DNA from 3 places in the Amycolatopsis sulphurea genome. Region 3 is predicted to be linked to each of the others. Evidence: riboswitches for the same ligand, from Rfam matches in the RefSeq annotation. Region 3 holds a riboswitch; each other region holds the start of a gene.
The links. A riboswitch is a leader RNA that binds a small molecule or an ion and turns the genes downstream of it on or off. The one in region 3 is predicted to bind S-adenosylmethionine.
Positions count from the first base shown of each region.

Region 1: another riboswitch for S-adenosylmethionine. It lies ahead of ATK36_RS21765 (methionine ABC transporter ATP-binding protein); the one in region 3 lies ahead of thrC (threonine synthase).
Region 2: another riboswitch for S-adenosylmethionine. It lies ahead of ATK36_RS28475 (aminotransferase class V-fold PLP-dependent enzyme); the one in region 3 lies ahead of thrC (threonine synthase).

Region 1 covers NZ_PDJK01000002.1:3,413,312-3,420,158, reverse strand. The annotation lists gene ATK36_RS21770 (hypothetical protein) at 1-206, shown strand, start outside; gene ATK36_RS21765 (methionine ABC transporter ATP-binding protein) at 460-1,476, opposite strand; SAM riboswitch class I at 1,690-1,781, opposite strand; gene ATK36_RS21760 (TetR/AcrR family transcriptional regulator) at 2,107-2,691, shown strand; gene rsmA (16S rRNA (adenine(1518)-N(6)/adenine(1519)-N(6))-dimethyltransferase RsmA) at 2,702-3,544, opposite strand; gene ATK36_RS21750 (resuscitation-promoting factor) at 3,939-5,396, opposite strand; gene ATK36_RS21745 (TatD family hydrolase) at 5,745-6,572, opposite strand; gene metG (methionine--tRNA ligase) at 6,677-6,847, opposite strand, start outside.
Region 2 covers NZ_PDJK01000002.1:4,890,692-4,897,538, forward strand. The annotation lists gene ATK36_RS28465 (hypothetical protein) at 20-259, shown strand; gene ATK36_RS28470 (potassium/proton antiporter) at 796-2,274, shown strand; SAM riboswitch class IV at 2,372-2,486, shown strand; gene ATK36_RS28475 (aminotransferase class V-fold PLP-dependent enzyme) at 2,525-3,892, shown strand; gene lspA (signal peptidase II) at 3,939-4,586, shown strand; gene ATK36_RS28485 (RluA family pseudouridine synthase) at 4,583-5,512, shown strand; partial or broken gene ATK36_RS28490 (AsnC family protein) at 5,520-6,350, opposite strand.
Region 3 covers NZ_PDJK01000002.1:4,661,069-4,667,915, reverse strand. The annotation lists gene ATK36_RS27400 (class I SAM-dependent methyltransferase) at 24-611, shown strand; gene ATK36_RS27395 (VOC family protein) at 608-982, opposite strand; partial or broken gene ATK36_RS27390 (DMT family transporter) at 1,006-1,895, opposite strand; gene rpsT (30S ribosomal protein S20) at 2,283-2,543, shown strand; gene holA (DNA polymerase III subunit delta) at 2,967-3,938, opposite strand; SAM riboswitch class I at 4,072-4,205, shown strand; gene thrC (threonine synthase) at 4,219-5,484, shown strand; gene ATK36_RS27370 (ComEC/Rec2 family competence protein) at 5,566-6,847, opposite strand, start outside.

The DNA.
Region 1 (6,847 bases), 1.2 Mb from region 3:
TGCCCAAGGAAGATGTGCAGACCTTCGTGGCGGAACTGGTCGAGACGCTGGAGCGCGCCGAGTCCCTCGGCAACCCGGCGCCGGTCGCCATCCTGGTCGCGGAGTGGAAGCGGACCGCGGAGATCCACGCGGATCCCGAACTCGCCGCCATCCTCGGGCGGCCCGGCGAGGACTTCGGCGAAGTTCCGCCGCCCGGGCAGCCGTGAGCCCCAAGCGCGGCGGCGAAGTGGCACCACCGGTGACCGGCCGCGAATGGGCAAGCCGGTTCGTCTGTGAAGGGACCCTTCACAGACGCTGAGTCCAGGGTGTCGGCAAAGTCGGTGTGGAGGTCCGTGGAGGTCTGTGAAGGGGCCCTTCACGGACTCTGAGTCCGTGAAGGGCCCCTTCACAGACCTTGGGCGCGTCCGGACAACACGCAGCGAGGAGGGCCGGCCGGGCCCTCCTCGCTGGTTCGACAACTCAGGCAGCCACGCTCTGCGGGCCGCGGACGGCCTGGGGCTGGGCCACATACGCACCACGGTCGGCGATCCAAGCCAACGCGGCGTCGGCGCGCTCGCCGCGGACGCCCACGCGGAAGCGGGCGACCGGAGTGTCCCCGATGCGGGTCAGGCCGCCGCCGATGGTGGACAGCTCCACGTCGAAGCGGGTGGCCGCCTCCGGAAGCAAGGCACCAACCGTGGCGAAGCCGATCAGCACCACGTCGGCCGAGCGGTCGTACTTGGCCGCCTGCGCCCGGCTCGTCTCGATCGAGGGCAGCACCGCCTGCGCGGTCCAGCTCGCCGGCGAGGAGATCAGGTCCAGCAGCGAACCCCGCTCTACCACGACGCCGTTGTCGAGCACCGCGACGTCGTCGCACACCCGGCGGACCACGCCCGCCTCCTGGGTGGTCACCACGACCGTGACACCCAGCTCCGCACGGGCCCGGTCCAGCACGGCGAGCACCGCGCCGGCGTCCTCCGGGGCGACCCCGGCGGTCGGGTCGTCTGCGACGAGCACGGCCGGTCCGGCGGCCAACGCTCTGGCCACGGCGACCCGGCGGCGCTGCCCGTCGGTCAGCTCGCCCGGCTTCTGCCCGGCACGGGCGGTGAGCCCGACCAGGTCCAGCAGCGAGCCGACCCGGCTGCGCCGCTGCGGGCCGTCCACGCCGAGCTGCTCCAGCGGAGCGGCGACGTTCCCGGCGATGGTGCGCTCGGCGAGCAGCTCGGACTTGGCGCCGACGGCGCCGAGCCGACGGCGGATCTCCCGCAGCCGGCGGCCGTCCAGGGTGGCGGTGTTGAGCCCGTCGAGCCGCACCACGCCGCGGTCCGGGCGCTCCTGCAGGGCAATGCACCGGGCGAGGGTGGACTTGCCGGAATCGGCCGGTCCCACCACGCCGAACAACGAGCCGGCCTGCACCTCGACACTCACGTCGCGCAGGGCGGCGACTCGATTTCCGTTGAAGGGAAAGGATTTTGACACGTTTTCGACAGTGATCACGAATGAGCTCCAGGCAAGGGGCGCAGCACCGGTTCCGGGCGCGCCAGGCGTCCTCGAATGACCGTCCTCAAAGGACGGTGTGGCGAATCGCGGAAAAGCGGATCAGGCGATGGCCATGGAGCGTCGACACGCGCTTACCGTGCGGCGACCTTCGTCGACTACGCGGCGCCGGGTCAGCAGGAGCGGGCGGGCGAGCATCTGCATCGGAAACGGCCTCCATCGGTCCTGGCGGTAGCACCTGCCCACTTTGCGGGTGGTTGCTGCGACTTCGGCGAGCCAGGTCTCTCAGTCGCTCGGGATGGACGTCTTCGAGTAAAGCCGATCCCACGGACTGAACGCAAGCACGTTGGTGCAGATCACACGAGTGGTCGCGGGCCGGTGGTGAAATCCGCACCCGGCCTGCGGGGACCGGAAGTTCCGCCACCGAACGGTCCGGCAGCCCGCGCTCACCCCCGAGAATCCCTTGTGGACACTTGACAACCGCCTCGCACCGGCTTTTTCCCGCCGGGGATCACGCACAGCGACCGGATGAGCCTGCCCCGGGATAGTTCACAAAGGTGAGCAAATCCGGTCTTCTTGGTACCGCTGTATCAGATACGCTCGTACCACCTCGGGAACGGAGAACGACCGGTGCCTCAGCGGGTGGACCACGACCAGCGCCGCCGCGCGATCGCCGGAGCGGTCTGGCGGATCGCCGCGGATCGTGGGCTGGATTCCGTGCGCATGCGCGATGTGGCCGCAGAAGCGGGCGTGTCATTGCGGCTGGTTCAGTACTACTTCGAGACCAAGCACAATCTGCTCGTACTGGCATTGCGTTATCTCCGCGAGGACACCGAACGCCGAGCGCGGGAACGCATCGAAGCGCAAGCCGGCCAGAGCGCACGCGGCGTGCTGCGGGGCGTGCTTACCGGGCTGCTGCCGTTGGACACCGAAAGCGAGTTCGCACTGCGCGTGCGCCTCGCCTACTTCAGCCGCTCGTATCGGGAGCCGGGAGTATTCCCGGACCGGGACACCGCGTTGGAAGACCTGGTCACGCGACTACTGGAACAAGGCGAGCCGATGCCGGGCATCCGGCCGCAACACGAGGCGGACCTGCTGGTGTCCGGGATCACCGGCCTCGGCTTCCACATCCTGCACGGCCGACGGCGGACGACCGCCGTACTGGCCACGCTCGACTACCACTTGGACCGGATCTTCGGCCCGGCCGGAGGCTGACCGCCGCGGGTCAGACGCCGGCGGCGGCGATCCGGGCGAACGCGTGCACGTCGAGCTGTTCGCCGCGGCTGCGCGGGTCGATCCCGGCCGCGGCGAGCAGCTCCCCGGCGCGTTCCGCCGAGCCCGCCCAGCCGGCCAGCGCGGCCCGCAAAGTCTTGCGGCGCTGGGAAAACGCGGCGTCCACGACGGCGAAGAGCCGAGCCCGGTCGACCGCGGTGACCGGATCGGTGCGTTCGAAGGACACCAGTGCGGAATCCACGTTCGGCACCGGCCAGAACACGTTCCGCGGCACCGGGGCGACCTTGCGTGCCGGTCCGTACCAGGCGAGTTTCACGCTGGGCACGCCGTAAGTGCGGCTGCCCGGCCCGGCGGCCATCCGGTCGGCCACCTCGGTCTGGACCATCACCAGCCCGCGCCGCAGCGACGGCAGCTCGGCGAGCAGGTGCAGCACGACCGGGACGGCGACGTTGTACGGAAGGTTCGCCACGAGCGACACCGGTTCCGCGGGCAGATCCGCGGCCCGCACGCGCAACGCGTCGGCACCGACCACGGATAGCCGTTCCGCCGCTTCGGGCGCGCGCTCAGCCGCCGTGCGCGGCAGCCGTGCGGCGAGCACCGGGTCTATCTCCACCGCGACGACCCGAGCGCCGGCCGAGAGCAGACCGAGCGTCAGCGACCCGAGCCCGGGCCCGACCTCCAGCACGACGTCCCCCGGCCGCACACCGCCGAGTTCGACGATGCGGCGGACGGTGTTGGGGTCGTGCACGAAGTTCTGCCCGAGTTTCTTCGTGGGCCGGACGTCGAGTTCGTCGGCCAGCCCACGGATTTCGGCAGGCCCCAGCAGTTCCACCACCGGACGAGCCTACCCAGCACCACCTGCGCCTCGGCAACGCGGCGCACAAAAGCAGGCGGCCAGGGTGTCGGCAAAGTCGGAGTGAGGGGCCTGCGCAGACCGCGGAAGTCCGTGAAGGTCTGTGAAGGGGCCCTTCACGGACTCTGAGTCTGTGAAGGGCCCCTTCACAGACCCGAGACAGGTCCGGCGCACACCACGAGGTGGTCGCGCCTCGAATAGCTCCGCATCGCCCGCTGCCGGGCGTGATCGACGAAGAGGGCAGGCGCCGTCGATGATGACGCGGCAGCCACGGCTCACTCTGCTGATCACGGGGCCTCGACCAACTTTGCCGGGACCCTGAGCAGGCGGCCGTGAGCGCGAAGCTCACGGCCGTCTACCGGGAAACCGAACGTGCTCAGGCCTTGTAGCCGCAGCCCCAGGCGCTGTAGCCGCCGCGGGCGTCGCGCACCTTCTCGGCCACCGCGATCTGCTGCTCACGGGTGGCCTTGTCGGCGGTGGGGGCGTACTGGCCGCCGCCGTAGGCGTTCCAGGTCTGCTTGTCGAACTGGAGGCCGCCGTAGTAGCCGTTGCCGGTGTTGATGTGCCAGTTGCCGGTCGACTCGCACTGCGCGATGCGGTCCCACGCCCCGGTGTCGCCGATGGCGGGCTGCGGCGCCTGCTTGGTGCCGACCTTGATGATCTTCGGCTTGGGCGCGGTGACGACCTTCTCCGAGACATTCTCGCGAGAGACCTCTGCGCCGTTCTTCTTGGTGACCTTGTAGGTGACCACCTTCTTGCCCGGGGTGCCCGGGTCCGCGACGCTCTGCTCGCCCTTGAGCTGCGTCGGGTCGTCGACCTTCTGCACCTCCGGGTCGATGGTCTCCTCCTGCTCGACCATCGAGACGCCCATCCGCGAGACGTGCACCTCGGCGCCGTCCTTGAGCGAGACGTCGAGACCGCCGTCGATCGCGTCGTCCGGGCCGAGGTTGAGTTTGAGGTCGGAGGCGAACTCCTTCGTGGTGACCGCGGTGGTGGTCACCTGGCGCGGCGCGTTGGTGCCGTCGTAGAGCGTGATCTGCTTCTTGGTCTTGACCTGCACGGTGGAGCCCGCGAGGGGCAGCTCGCCGGAGGAGGGCAGCGAGGTCCAGGCGCCCTGCGCGACGAGGTCGCTCATGCCGAGCTGCGTCAGCGCGTCGCCGAGGGTGGTGGCGCGCACCCACGAGGGCCGCTGCACGCCGTCCACGACCAGGTCCAGCTTGCGGCCGCGCTCAAGCTTGATGACGCCGCCGTCGCCGACCGCGGCCTGCGGGGAGGGCGAGAGCGAGTCGTGCTCGCCGACCGAGAGACCGGCCTCCTCGAGCACCTCGCCCACGGTGCCGCCGTAGCTGTGCACGGTGCGCTGCTGGCCGTCCACGTCGACGGTGATGCTCTTGTTCATCGCCAGCGCCGCGGCACCGCCGCCGCCGACGGTGACCATGACCGCGAGCACGGCGCCCTTGAGGAAGCGGCGCTTCCAGGTGCGGGTGGCCTCGCGCAGGCCCTCCTCCGCGGCGGCCTGCTTGGCCTGCGGCGTGGCGGTCGAGTCCTCGGCCAGCTCGTCGGGCAGGTACAGCGGCGGGAGCATGGTGGTCTCGGCGTTGATCAGCCGGATCAGCTCGTCGACGTCGACGTCGATCTCCGCCATCAGCGTGTCGGCGTCCGGGCCGAGTGCGGTGAGCACGTCCTGCTGGGTCACATGCAGCTCGTCGGAGAAGTCCAGCTGCCCGTACGCGGTGTCTTCAAGCTCGCGGTCGAGGACCGCCACCGAACCCGCGGAGGAGAAGTAGTCGGGCTCCGCCTCGGGGCGTGCGCCACCCTGCCTGCTACCAGTCACCGGGTCGTTCCCTTTCCCAAGACGACGTGCGTGACCGCAGTCGTCTTTCGGTCGCGACGCATCCGGGGATGCGCCTCTCAAGTCCGACACCCCCAGCCAGCGCCATCGTCACGGTTCCGGGCCGTACCTGCCCCGGTTCCGCTTCCCCGACGTGCACTGACGTGACTGGTGGGCGTATCAGCCGGCATCCGCTGCGCGGTACCGACCGGCACGATCACGGGACAGTAACGGGTCTCGCGAGGTTGCGCAAACACCCCCCGGAGTGTCGTGACTTGAGTCACTCATCAGGTGGGCGAACGGGCAGACCCAAACGTCGCAATCCGTGCAACCCGAAGTGACACAACGAGTTCACGTCACGGGGAGGCCGTACACCCGCTCGGCAGCGGATCGAACAGCGTTCGCCACTTCGTGCACAGCCTCGCCTCGCAGCGCCGCGAGCTGACGGACCGTGTAGGCGGTGCAGTACGGCTCATTGGGCCGCCCACGGAACGGGTGGGGCGTCAGGAACGGCGCATCGGTCTCGACGAGGAATTGGCCACGGGGCGCGATCCGGGCCGCTTCGTGCAGCCCGCGGGCGTTCTTGAAGGTAACCGTGCCGGCAAAAGACAGTACGTAGCCGTTGTCGAGACACTTGCGGGTCATCTGCTCGTCGCCGGAAAAGCAGTGGAACACGACGGTCTCCGGCGCGCCTTCTTCATCGAGGATGCGAAGCACGTCTTCGTGCGCTTCGCGGTCGTGGATCATCAGCGTCTTGCCGAGCCGCTTCGCGAGGTCGATGTGCCAGCGGAACGCTTCCTGCTGGGCTTCGCGGGGCGCGTAGTCCCAGTAGTAGTCGAGGCCGGTCTCGCCGATCGCGACGACTCGCTCACCACGGGCCAGTCGTTCCACTTCGGACCGCTCCGGCTCGCCGAAGTCCTTGGTACGCGTGGGATGGAGCGCCACCGCGGCGTACACACGTGGGTCCCAGGTGGACGCTTCGACGGCCCAGCGCGCAGCGGTGAGATCGTCCGCGACGGTGACCACCCGGGCCACCCCGGCCCGCTCGGCGCGGTCGAGCATCGCGGTCACGTCGGCCGCGTCGACCGCACCGCAGGCGTCGAGGTGGGTGTGTGCGTCGACCACCGTGACGGGGAGCCGGTCCGGAATCGGAGGTAGTGCGCGCTTGTCTTCACCCATACCCACGAACCTAGCCACCCGCTCCGGGCGGCCTCACTCGCGCCCAAGGTCCGTGAAGGGCCCCTTCACGGACTCTGAGTCCGTGAAGGGGCCCTTCACAGCTTTCAGTCGGTGACGATCGGGGCCCAGTCCGGGCCGGTTTCGCCCAGCTTCGGGTCCAGCTTGGTGAAGAGGGGAGTCGGCTTGGCCAGCGGACGGCCGATCTCGACGGGCTTCGACGCCCAGCAGGCCTGTTCGCTCGCATAGTCGCCGGTGAGGATCGGGTTGATCCGCCC
Region 2 (6,847 bases), 230 kb from region 3:
GCCCGGAGGGGGAGCACAGGTGAGTCCTGCCGCGAAGAGGGGCGTCCTGATCGGGGGCGCGCTGGCGGTGGTCGACCGCGGCGGCAAGGCGGTCGTGCTGTCCGGCGCTGGCGGGCTGCGCCTGGCCGACGACAAGACGTTCCCCCTGCTGCGTTCCGCGCTCACCTCACAGGCGCAGGCGTCAGGGTGTCGGCAAGGTCGGTGTGAGGGGCCTGCGCAGACCGCGAAAGTCCGTGAAGGGGCCCTTCACGGACTCTGAGTCTGTGAAGGGCCCCTTCACGGACCCGAGACCTCCACGAGGTGGTCGCGCGTCTCGAACACCTCCGCTTCGCCTGCTGCCGGGCGAAATCGACGACGATGGCAGGCACCGTCGATGATGACGGGGCAGCTACGGCTCTCTCTGCTGATCACGGGGCCTCGACCAACTTTGCCGGGACCTGGGCGCAGGCGTCGTCCGGAGACGCGTTCGCGGTGGAGCGGGTCGACCGCGAAGGCAAGAGCCAGGAGACGCTGTTCGGACACGCCGGCGCCGAGCAGAAGCCGATGACGAGCAGCGTCAGTACGGCCATCCAGGCGGCCGCGCAGGCCGCGGTCGACGGCTATCACGGCAAGGCCGTCCTGGTCGCGCTCCAGCCGTCCACCGGCGGTGTGCTGGCGCGAAATTCCTCGCCGCCCTGCCCTGGCCGTCGCACCGTCCGAAAAGGACTGGAACATCCGTTCCGGGGACACGTGTCCGGCCGCGCCGGGCGCCTCACTATTCTGGACGCGCTGCGGGCCGGGGATGGGGAGGCGGACATGGACGGACTTCCGGTACTCCTCGGTGTCGGCGGACTGGTGCTGCTGTCCTCTGTGCTCGCGGTGCGGGTGTCCATCCGGCTCGGTTTCCCGTCGCTGCTGCTGTATCTCGCGATCGGCGTGGTACTCGGGGAATCCGGCCTCGGCATCCATTTCGACAACCCGGCGCTCACCCAGTCGCTCGGGCTGGCCGCGCTGGTGCTGATCCTCACCGAGGGCGGGCTCACCACCCGCTGGTCGTCGGTCAAATCCTCGCTGGGGCCCGGGATCGTGCTGTCCACAGTGGCCGTGGTGATCAGCATCGTGGTCACCGGCGCGGCGCTGCACTGGCTGCTCGGCCTCGATTGGCGGCTGGCGCTGCTGTGGGGCGCGGTACTGGCCTCCACCGACGCCGCGGCGGTGTTCTCCGTGCTGCGTTCGGCCGGAATCGGCAAACGGCTGTCCGGCATGCTCGAACTCGAGTCCGGGATCAACGACGCGCCCGCCTACATCGCGGTGATCGTACTGGCCTCCGGGGATGCGGTCGACTGGTCGCTGCCGCTGGTGGTGGTCTACGAATTGGCCGCCGGCCTGGCCATCGGGCTGGCGTTCGGCTGGCTCGGCACCCAGGCGCTGCGCCGGGCCGCGCTCCCGGCGACCGGGCTCTACCCGCTCGCCACGGTCGCGGTGTGCGTGCTCGCCTACTCCTCGGGTCAGCTCGCGCACGCCTCCGGCCTGCTCGCCACCTACGTCGCGGGGCTGGTGCTGGGCAATTCGAAACTGCCGCACCGCTCGGACACCCTGTCCTTCGCCGAAGGGCTCGGCTGGCTCGCCCAGATCGGGCTGTTCGTGCTGCTCGGCCTGTTCGCCTCGCCGAGCAGGCTGCTGGAGACGCTGGTGCCCGGCCTGGTCGCGGGCGCGGTCGTGCTGCTGCTGGCCCGGCCGCTGTCGGTGGCGCTGTCCCTGCTGCCGTTCCGGTTGCCCTGGCGAGAGCAGGCGTTCCTGTCCTGGGCCGGGCTGCGCGGGGCGGTGCCGATCGTGCTCGCGATGATCCCGCTGTCCCAAGGCCTGCCTGGTGCGCAACGGCTGGTGGACGCGGTGTTCGTGCTCGTCATCGTGCTGACCCTGCTGCAGGGGTCGACGCTCGGGCCGCTGGCCCGGCTGCTGCGGCTGGACCGCGCGGGCGAGGTGCAGGAGATCGAGGTCGACTCGGCCCCGCTCGACGAACTCGGCGCCGAGCTGCTGCAGGTGCGCATCCAGAAGGGCTCGAAGCTGCACGGCGTGTACCTGTCCGAGCTGCGGCTGCCCGCCGGGGCCACGGTCAGCCTGGTGGTGCGCAGCGGAGCCGGGTTCACCCCGCAGAAGACGAGCCGGCTGCAGGAGGACGACCAGCTGCTCGTGGTCGCCACCGAGCATGTGCGCGAGGCCGCCGAGCTGCGGATCCGCGCGGTGGACCGGGCCGGGCGGCTGGCCAGGTGGCGCGGGGAGTCCGGCCGCTGACCGGGATAGTCCATTGTGGACTGACCGGGTGACGGCCGTCTCAGATCACGGAATGGGGCTGGTGCCGCGCACTGGTGATCGGCTATCGTCTTCAGCAGGTCATGAGTGCCAGCGTCAAGCCCCGGCTTGCTGGCCGGCAACCCTCCTTCCGCGGTGGGGTGCCCCGGGTGAGGACCGGGCCGGTCGCGCAGTGCGGCGGGCAAGCGCGGGCCCCTCGCCGGGTCCCCCGGATTGCCGAGGAGGCAGCGTCATGACTGCTACATCCCCACCGAATACAGTCCTGCCGAACGCCCTTGCGTCGAACGCGCCGGAATCTGGCGAAACCAACGCCGTTCCGCCGGTGGCCGGTGCCGGCCTGCGCATACCGCTGGTGACCGGCGGCGACATCTCCTACGCGAACCTCGATCACGCGGCCAGCGCGCCGTGTCTGTCCGCGGTCCGGTCCGCGGTCGACGAGTTCCTGCCCTGGTACGCCAGCGTGCACCGGGGCGCGGGTTTCGCGTCGCAGGTCTCCACCCGGCTCTACGAGCGCACGCGGAAAGTGCTGCGCCGCTTCGCCGACGCCCGCGACACTGACACCGTGGTGTTCACCCGCAACACCACCGATGCGTTCAACCTGCTGGCGAAGGCGTTGCCGCACAAGACTTCCGTGGTCGTGTTCGACACCGAGCACCACGCCGCGCTGCTGCCGTGGCGCGGGCCGAACGTGCGCCGGGTGTCGCTGCCGCGCACCCGGCTGGCCGCAGTGTCCGTTGTGGACGAAGCGCTGGCCGCCTGCCCGCAGGGGCCGCGGCTGGTGGTCGTCGCCGGAGCGTCCAATGTGACCGGTGAGCTGCTGCCGGTGGCGGAGATCTCCGCGGTGGCGCGGAAACACGGTGCCCGGGTGGCGCTGGACGCCGCGCAGCTCGCACCGCACCGGCGGATCTCGCTGCGGGAACTCGACGTGGACTACGTGGCGCTGTCGGGGCACAAGCTCTACGCCCCGTTCGGCGCCGGCGCGCTGATCGGCCGCAGCGACTGGCTGCGCGCGGCCGTCCCGTACCTCGCCGGCGGTGGTGCGACGAAGCTGGTCACCGAGGAGGCCGTGGTCTGGAACACCGGGCCGGAGCGGCACGAGGCGGGCTCGCCGAACACCGTAGGCGTGTATGCGCTGAGCGTCGCCTGCGAACAGCTGGCCGCGAACTGGGACGCGATCGGTGCGCACGAGGCCGAGTTGCTCGAACGGCTCCGCAAGGGGCTTGCCGGGCTGCCCGGCTGCGCCGAACTGCGGCTGTTCGACGCCCCGGTGGACCGCGTCGGCACGGTCAGCTTCGTCGTCGACGGGTTCGACCCGGGTTGGGTCGCCGCCGTGCTGTCGGCCGAGTACGGCATCGGAGTGCGCGACGGCGCGTTCTGTGCCCACGTCGCCACTAGTCGCCTGATCCGCGAGACCGGCGGCGAAGGGCAGCAGGCGCTCCGCGTGAGCCTCGGGCTGGGCAGCACCGCCGAGCACGTCGACCGGCTCCTGCTGGCCTTGCGGCAGATCGTCGCGCGCGGCGCTCGGTGGGAATACACCAAGGTGGACGGCCGGTGGACGCCGGTCGGCGACCCGCGTGAGCTGCCACCGTTCTGTGCCTGACGGCGGTGCCGGGAGCGGGCCAGGGGCGAGCGTGGACAATGGGGGAGTGAGCACCGAGCCCTCGCCCGAATCCGACGTGTCCGAGCCCGCTGTGCCCGAGCCTGACGTGCCCGGGCCTGCCGAGCCGCGGCCCGGTGGGGACGCTGGAGGAGCCGAGGCGGCCCCCGCGCCGTCGCTGCCCAAGCGGCGGATCGGCCTGGTGTTCGCGGTCGCGGTGCTGATCTGGGTGATCGATCTGGTGACCAAGAACCTGGTCGCGGCCAATCTGGAGGGCAAGGAACCGGTCCGCATCCTCGGCGGGCTGATCTACCTGCAGGTGATTCGCAATCCAGGGGCCGCCTTCTCCATGGCCACCGGGATGACCTGGGTGCTCGCGCTGATCGCCGCGGCGGTCGTGGTGGCCATCGTGTGGCTGGCGCGGCGGCTGCGCTCGGTCGGCTGGGCGATCGGGCTCGGCCTGGTGCTCGCGGGTGCGCTCGGCAACCTGACCGACCGCCTGTTCCGCGCGCCAGGCCCGCTGCATGGTCACGTCATCGACTTCATCTCCGCCTTCGCGCCCAACGGCCAGGGCTTTGCCATTTTCAACATCGCGGACTCCGCGATCTGCGTCGGCGGTGCGCTGATCGTGCTGCTGTCCTTGCTGGGCAAGGACTACGACGGCACCTCGACACGTGCGAAGAAGGACGCCAAGTGAGCGCGCGCATGCTGCCCGTCCCGGACGGGCTCGACGGGATGCGCGTGGACGCGGGACTGGCCAAGCTGCTCGGCCTGTCGCGCACCGCGGTGGCGGATCTCGCCGCGGCCGGTGACGTGCTGCTCGACGGGCGTCCCGCCGGGAAGTCCGACCGGCTCTCCGCCGGCGGCCTGCTCGAGGTGACCCTGCCGGAACCGGCGCGGCCTGCCGAGCTCGTCGCGGAACCGGTCGAGGGGATGCGGATTCTGCACGACGACGAGGACATCGTCGTGCTGTCCAAGCCGGTCGGTGTCGCCGTCCACCCGAGCCCGGGCTGGACCGGCCCCACGGTCGTCGGCGGGCTCGCCGCGGCCGGGCTGCGGATCGCCACGTCCGGCGCCGCCGAGCGACAGGGCGTGGTCCACCGGCTCGACGCGGGCACCACGGGCGTGATGGTCGTGGCGAAGAGCGAGCACGCGTACACAGTGCTCAAGCGGGCGTTCAAGGAGCGCACTGTGGACAAGGGCTACCACGCCGTCGTCCAGGGGCATCCGGATCCGACGCGCGGCACCATCGACGCACCGATCGACCGGCACCCGCGGCACGACTATAAGTTCGCCGTCGTCGCGGGCGGGCGTCCCAGCGTGACGCACTACGAAGTGGTCGAAGCGTTCCGCGCGGCTTCGCTGGCGCACGTGAAGCTTGAAACCGGGCGTACGCACCAGATCCGCGTGCACTTCTCCGCGCTCCGGCATCCGTGCGCCGGGGACCTGACCTACGGTGCTGACCCGGTGCTGGCGCGCAAGCTGGGCCTTACGCGGCAGTGGCTGCACGCACGGACCCTCGGGTTCGCGCACCCGGCCGACGGCCGCTGGGTCGAGTTCGAAGCCGAATACCCGGACGACCTCGCGAACGCCCTGCAGATCCTGCGTGACGAATACGCCTGATCCCCGGTCACACCGTCCAGGTGAGCGTACGTTCGTCGGGCTCGGGGCGAGGGCTCCAGCGCACCGAGACGACCTGGGTGGCTTCCGGGAGCACGTACACGGTGTGCCCTCCCAGCGTCTCACCCGGCCGTACCCCGATCTTGTGCGGTGGCCGGGAGGTGAGCGAGACGGGTGCCTTGGCGACGGTGCCGCTGTCGGCGGTGAGCAGTTCGAGGTAGTTGTCCGGCAACGACGCGAACGGCACCGAGCCGCGGTTGGTGATCTCGGTGTGCACGACCACCGCGCGCTCGCCTTCCTCCAGCCGGTACCCCGCCGCGCCGAACAGGAAATCGGCCGGGTCCTGCACCTCCAGCAGTTGCACGGTGAGCAGCTCGCCCTCCAGCCCCTGCGTCTCCAGCTTCTCGCCGATTCGCCCGCGCTGTCCGCCGGCCGGGGCTTCCAGCCGGGGCTCGTCACCGCGCGCCCACGACGCGGTCTGCGGCACGCCCCAGGTGCTGACGGCCGGATCCGCCGTAGTGGCCGCTCCTCTCACGCCGTACGCGCCAGATGGCGCTCCGTACGGTCCGGACTGTGCGGGTTGCGCCTTGTACGCACCTGATGGCCCTGGGGTTCCGTGCGCGCCTGAATGTGCGCCCTGCACCGTCGCTCCGTACGGCCCCGATGATGCGTCCTGTAGTCCTGATGGGGATCCGTATGCCCCCGACGGTGTGCCCTGGACTCCCGACGGGGATCCGTACGCTCCCGGTGCTCCCTGGACTCCCGACGGGGATCCGTACGCTCCCGACGGTGTGCCTTGTACCCCCGATGGTGCTCCGTACGCTCCCGACGGCACACCGTGCACCGCCCCATATTGTCCACTGTGGACGTCGTTGCCCGCGGCAGCGTTCGGCTGTCCCGGTGCTGGGGAACCCGTTGCCGCCCAACCGGTCCCGGCTCCCGGCCTGCCCGCGAACCCCGGCGCGCCGCCGGACTGCGGTCCGGCACCCTGCGTCGCGGATCCGCCTCCTCCCGCCCACTGCGCGGCCTGTATCCCGCCCAGCCCTCCGTCGCCCGGTACGCCACTGTCTGGGCCTGCAGTGCCCGGCGTCGCCCAGTCCGCAGCGCCGCTTGTGGTTGTACTGCCTGGGGTTGCGCTGCCCGGTCCTCCGCCGCCGGGCGCTCTGCCATCTGGCACTGCGCTTCTCGTCGCTGCCCAGCCCGGCGTAGCGCTGCCCGGGGCTGCATTGCCCGGCTCGCCGCTGGGCGTTCCGCCCGGCACTCCACTGTGGGTACCCACACCGCCCGGCGTCGCCCAGCCCAGTGCACTGCCCGGGGTCGCGCCGCCCAGTCCTCCTC
Region 3 (6,847 bases):
GGCGCTCGTGGTGACCTCGAAGTATGACCACTTCACCCTCCCCCGGCGCCACGCTGGACCGGGCGTTCGGCCACCCGAGCGGCCTGCTCGGCCGCATCGGCGGCAGGCTGATGGCGTTCGCCAACGCGGCCACCGAACAGCGCATCGTCGACCTCGCCCAGCTCGAACCCGACGAAACGGTGCTGGTCACCGGCCCCGGCCCGGGGCTCGGCCTGGACGCCGCGAGCCGGCTGGCCGGCGAGGTGATCGGCGTCGAGCCGTCCGCCGAGATGCGCGAACTGTGCCGTGCCCGCTGCGGCGACCGTGTCGAACTTCGCGCGGGCACGGCCGCACACACCGGATCCGCGGACGCCAGCGTGGACGTGGTACTCACGGTGAACAACGTCCAGCTCTGGGACGACCGGCCGGCCGCGTTCGCCGAACTGTTCCGCGTGCTGCGCCCCGGCGGACGCTTGTTGCTGTCTGCGCACGAAAAGTTGCTACAGGTTACCCGTCACGAGCTGGCCGACGAAGCCGCCGAAGCGGGCTTCACCGACCTGCAGACCTGGACTTGGGAGCCGCCAGGCTTCACCGCGCTGGCCGCGCAACTGCGAGCGCGAAAGCCAGGCTAACGGCTGTCGCGGCGCAACGGGTGGTCTTCGGGGACTTCGACGAGCACGATCCGCAGACCGTCCGGATCGGTGATCCACGCCTCGTCCGTCCCCCACGGCTCGCGCTGCGGCCCGCGCACCGGCTCGACCCCGCGGACGGCCAGGTCGGCGAGCACCGCGGGCAGGTCGCGGACCTGCAGGAACAGGTTGACGTCCGGGCTCGGCGCGGTCTGCCCGGAGCCGACCACCTCGATCGAGCCGCCGCCGGCGAAGAACCGCGTGCCACCGGGGAATTCGCGCTCGACGGCCAGGCCGAGAGTGTCGCGATAGAAGGCCGTCGAGATCTGCGGATCACGCGGGTGGATCAGCATCCGGCTGCTCAGTACTTCCATGGCTGCATGCCTACCGGAGCGGCTCAGGCCACCGCAATCGCAGCGATCCCGGCCAGCACCACGACCGAACCGATCAGCCTTCGCACTGCGTTGCGCTCACCCAGCAGCAGCCACGCCGCAACCCCGCCGAAGACGATCGACAGCTCCCGCGCAGGCGCAACGAGGCTCACGGGAGCGATCTGCAGCGCGTACAGCACCAGCAGGTACCCCAACGGCGACGCGACCCCGACGATCAGCGCCTCGCGACGGTGCTCCCGCCACAGCCGTCCGACCTCAACGCGGCCACGTACGGCCGTTGGCGCAAGCAGCATGCTCTGTAGGAGCGCTCCACCACCGAAGTAGACGAGCGGCGGCATGCCCACCGTAGTGACCGACTGCGCGTCCCAAAGCGTGTACGCCGCGATCATGGCGCCAGTGAGCACGCCGTAGAACACGCCTGCCCGCCGTGCCCCTTCGCCCGCGTGGCTGCCGCAGAGACTGATCACGAGTACGCCCGCCACCACGAGGAGCGCCCCGATCAGGCCAAGCACGCCGGGCCGCTCGTGCAAGAGAGAACCGCCACGAGCACCGACAACAGCGGCCCGGTCCCGCGCGCGAGCGGGTAGACGAGCGACAGATCGCCGACGTCGTAACCACGCTGCAGCACGATCCCGTACCCGACATGGAGCGCCGCGGTGACGACCGCCGCCCCCAGCCAGCTCCACTGTGGACGCTCCGGCTCGACGACCAGCGCCACCACCACGAACGGAAGCAAGAGAACCGCGGAAACCGTGTAGTACAGCCAGACGAACTGCGCACCCCCGCCGGAGACCCGCTTGGCCGCGAGATTCCAGACCGCGTGCACGACCGCGGCGGCGAGGACCATGGACAGAGCAGTGCCGTTCACGAGAACCCCTTCTGGTCTTCCGCGCATGCCGAAGACCGGGTTCCTCCAGGCTTTTGTCCCGTCAGATGAACGACCGGCACCCTGCCCGGCCGACGGTGCCGCTCGGACCAGCCCCGCCGGCCCTCGTTGTCACAGCGCCCGCACAAGACGGACGACGGCCCGGCGACGGAACCCTAGGCACTACCGGATCCCACGGTAGCCGAGACGGCAAGGACGTACCGGACGACCGCCGGCGCCGAGACCCGGGCCGGAGGAATCCGGGCACCTCGCAGGACCGCCGAGCTGGACTGTTAAGCTTTCCCCTCGTCGCCGTGCGGCATTCCGTCAGGGAGGAAACCCGGTCGCCTTCGCGGGCGCTGCCGGAGCCAGTACGTCGCGGTGACGACCTTCATCGAGTGAAATGAGGACGCCTCCATGGCCAACATCAAGTCGCAGATCAAGCGCATCACCACGAACGAGAAGGCGCGGCAGCGCAACCTGGCGATCCGGTCCTCGGTGAAGACCGCGATCCGCAAGTTCCGCGAGGCCGCCGAGGCCGGCGACAAGGACAAGGCCCTCGAGCTGCAGCGCGAGGCCGCTCGCAAGCTCGACAAGGCGGTCACCAAGGGCGTCATCCACGCCAACCAGGCCGCGAACAAGAAGTCGGCGATCGCGAAGCGCGCGAACCAGCTCTGAGCCGGAGTTCGCCTGAAGGCCCGGTGACCTCGGTCGCCGGGCCTTTTCGCATGCCCGGGTAACCTCCGGGCCGCCCGGGCTCCTGGGCGGGACCGGCCCTGGTTTCGCAGGCTGATCTCGGACAGCCCGGGTTCCCCTCTGGTCAGGGACGTCGCGCTCTTCCCCCGCCTACCCGGCCTCAGCCGGGTCCTCGCATACCGTCCCGGTCTCGGGTCGCCAAAGGTGCATACTTGCCCGCCCGGCGGCCGCGTCTTTCTCGCATGCCTACCCGGCTGCGGGACGCGAGCCCCTTCGCATACCTGCCCGACCTCGGGCCGCCGAACGTCTCGCATGGCTCCCTGGCAGCCAGGCTCTCCCCGCCCAGCTCGCCTCTGCTCCGCCACGCCACCGAGCCGGTCGCAAGGCTGGACGATCGGGTCTCAGTCAGCGGTCGCCCCTCGCGATGACCACCTCGACGACGGCTCGTTCCAGGGCGTAGTCGGCGTCCGCGGCGGCGCCTTTCACCTCGGCGTTCAGCCTGGCCACGACGCGCATCGCGGTGGCAAGGCCGTCCTGGCCCCAGCCCCGGGACTGGCCCTGTGCCTTGCGGATCTTCCACGGCGGCATGCCGAGTTCGCCGGCCATCTGGTTCGGGTTGCCGCGGCCGGCGGCGGACACCCGCGCGATGGTGCGAACGGCGTCGGCCAGCGCGTCGGCGACCAGCACGTGCGGGACGCCCAGCTGCATGGCCCAGCGCAGCGATTCCAGCGCGGCGGCCCGGTCACCGGCCACGGCCTTCTCCGCCACCGCGAACCCGGTCACGTCGGCGCGGCCGGTGTGGTAACGGCGTACCGCCTGCTCGTCGACCACGCCGCCGGTGTCCGCGACCAGCTGGGTCGCCGCCGAGGACAACTCGCGCAGGTCGGAGCCGACGGAGTCGAGCAGAGCCGACACGCCAGCCGGGTCGATCTTGCCGCCCGCTCGGCGGACTTCGTTGCGTACGAACGATTCCCGTTCGGCGGGTTTGGTGAGCTTCGGGCATTCGGTGATTTCCGCGCCCGCCTTCTTCAGCGCGCCCGGCAGCGCTTTGGCCGCCTTGCTGCGCCCGCCGCCGCTGTGCACGACCACCAGCACCACCCCGTCCGCCGGGGCCTTCAGGTAGGCGAGCACCGCGTCGGACAGGTCCTGCGAGATGTCCTGCGCCGACTCCAGTACGATCACCCGCCCCTCCGCGAACAGCGAGGGACTGACCAGTTCGGCCAGTTCGGGCGGTGTGAGTTCGGACACCCGAATCCGGGTCAGGTCGGCCGTCTGATCGGCGGCCCGCGCCGCGTCCAGCGCGGCGCGCACGGCCCGTTCGATGAGCAGTTCTTCCTCGCCCGTGACGAGGTGCAGCGGCGCGGGTGCGGTGGTCACCCGGCCATTCTCTCACCCGGCCGGCAGTCCGCCCGCTCCGGTGATCTGGACCGCCTCCATGGCATGAGGTGATCGGTGTGCCGTACGGTGTGGCCCAGGCGGCACCCACTGCGGTGCGCCCACAACTGAATACCGCTCATCCAGAGGGGCAGAGGGAACGGCCCGACGAAGCCCCGGCAACCGGCGTACAGCCTGTCATCCCGCGATCGCGGGGTAGCTGACGAACACGGTGCCAATTCCGGCCCGCCATGGCGGGACAGATGAGGAAAGGAACCTCGCGATGACCGCATCCCTCGGCACGGACCCCACCCGCACCACGCTCGATCTCGGCCCCGCCGTCGAGCTGGTGTCGAAGGAAGAGGGACACCGGCAGCCGCTCGCCCCGGAATTCGTGTCCGCCGAGGACTTCTCGCCGCTCGAAGTGGCCTACGACTTCGGCCGCGTGCGCCGCGAGGACATCGAGGCGGGACCGAAGAACATCTGGCGCTACAAGAAACTCCTTCCCGTCCCCTCGACCGTCGAGCAGACCCCGAACACCGAACCGGGCAGTACCCGGCTCGTGCGAGCCGACCGCCTCGCCAAGGCACTCGGTCTGAAGACCGTGTGGGTCAAGGACGACACCGGCAACCCCACCCACTCGTTCAAGGACCGTGTGGTCGCGGTGGCGCTCGCCGCGGCCCGCGAGTTCGGCTTCGAGGTCCTCGCGTGTCCCTCGACCGGCAACCTGGCCAACGCGACCGCGGCCGCCGCCGCGCGCGCCGGCTGGCGGTCGGTCGTGCTGATCCCGAAGAGTCTCGAACGCGCCAAGATCCTCACCACCGCGGTCTACGACGGCGACCTGATCGCCGTCGACGGCAACTACGACGACGTGAACCGCCTCGCCACCGAGCTGGCCGCCGAGCACCCGAAGTGGGCGTTCGTGAACGTCAACGTCCGCCCGTACTACTCCGAGGGCTCGAAGACGCTCGGCTTCGAGGTCGCCGAGCAGCTCGGCTGGCGCCTGCCGGAACAGATCGTGGTGCCCATCGCCTCCGGTTCCCAGCTGACCAAGGTGGACAAGGGTTTCCGCGAGTTCGGTCAGCTCGGCCTCGTGGAAGCCAGCCCGTACAAGGTGTTCGGCGCCCAGGCCACCGGCTGCTCCCCGGTGTCGACGGCGTTCCGCAACGGGCACGACGTGGTCCAGCCGGTGAAGCCGGACACCATCGCCCGTTCGCTCGCGATCGGCAACCCGGCCGACGGCCCCTACGTGCTCGACGTGGTCCACCGCACCGGCGGCGCGATCGAGGACGTCACCGACGAGGAGGTCGTGGAGGGCATCCGGCTGCTCGCGCGCACCGAAGGCATCTTCACCGAGACGGCGGGCGGGGTCACCGTCGCCACCGCGAAGAAGCTGCTGGAGACCGGCAAGCTCGACCCGGACGCGGAGACGGTGCTCCTGATCACCGGCGACGGCCTCAAGACCCTCGACGCGGTGGAGAACCACCTCGGCCCGAAGGCGACGGTGCCGCCGTCCACGGAGGCCGTGAGCAAGGCACTCGGCTACTGACCCACGACGGTCCGGCCGTATCCGGTCGCCGCCGTTCGGTGACCGGATACGAACCGGCACGCCGCCGGGCACTGGCAGCAGCTAGTGCGGTGGTCCCCGTGGCTCACCCCGTCGCGCGACGACCGGCCCACCATCGCCGGGAAGCACCGCGGTGTCCCCGTCGACATCGGTCCGGGTGATCAGCGCACCCAACGTCCCCAGAACGTCCACTGTGGACTTGCTCGGATGCCCGTATCCGTTGCCCGCACCCACGCTGATCAAGGCCGCGCGCGGCCGAACCGCAGCAAGGAACTGCGGTACGGAGTATTTCGAACCGTGGTGTGGCACCTTGAGTACCTCCGCGGTCAGGTCCACTCCCCCGGCCAGCAAGTCCGCCTGCGCGGCCAGTTCGACGTCCCCGCTCAGCAGCACCCGGCCGGCGGACGTGGTGGCGCGCAGCACCACTGAGCTGTTGTTGATCATCGTGCCGTCTTGCAGGGCGGGCGATCTGGTGGTCGCGTAACGCGGCCCGAGGACGTCGAGAGACAAGCCCGGCCAGTCGAGCCGCTGGCCCTGGTTCACCTCCACCAGCGGGACCTGGTGCTTCGCGGCCTCGACCGAGATCTGCTGCCACGCCCACGCAGGTGCCCGCCCCGGCCCGACCGCGACCGCGCCGACGGCTCTCCCCTCGAACACCGACGAGAGCCCGCCCACATGGTCGGCGTGCAGGTGGCTCAACACGATCAGCGGCACCCTGTCCACGCCGAGCCGGTTCAGGCATTCGTCGACCGGCCCCGGTTCCGGCCCGGTGTCGACCACCACCGCACGCCCGGGTTCACCGGTCGCCAATACGAGGGCGTCACCCTGTCCGACGTCGCATTCGACTGCGGCCCAGTTCTTCGGCGGCCAGCCGGGCTCCAGTACCCGGGCAGGCACCACCGCCAGAAGCACCACCACCAGCCCGACCGCCACGAGCACTCGCAGCCGACGGAACCGCAGCACCACCACGGCGAGGATCATCAGTCCGGCCGCGCACAGTCCCCCAAGCCAGCCACCCGGCCAGCCGAACACCGCGCCAGGTGCCCGCGCACCGTGGCGAGCCACAGTGATCAGCCACCGCGCCTCAGGATCGGCCAGCCGGATCAACAAGTGCCCGGCACCGCTCCACCACGGACCGACGACGGTGGCCAGCACTCCCAGCACCGTGACCGGCGCGACCACCGGTGCCGCAAGCACATTCGTGAGCACCGAGACCAGGCTGACCGTACCTGCCATCCCAGCAATCACTGGCGCAGTGACCACGAAAGCGGCCAGCGGGACCGCAAGACCTTCCGCGTAACCCGGCGGAATCCCTCGGCGAGCCAAGGAATCCGCCCACTTCGGC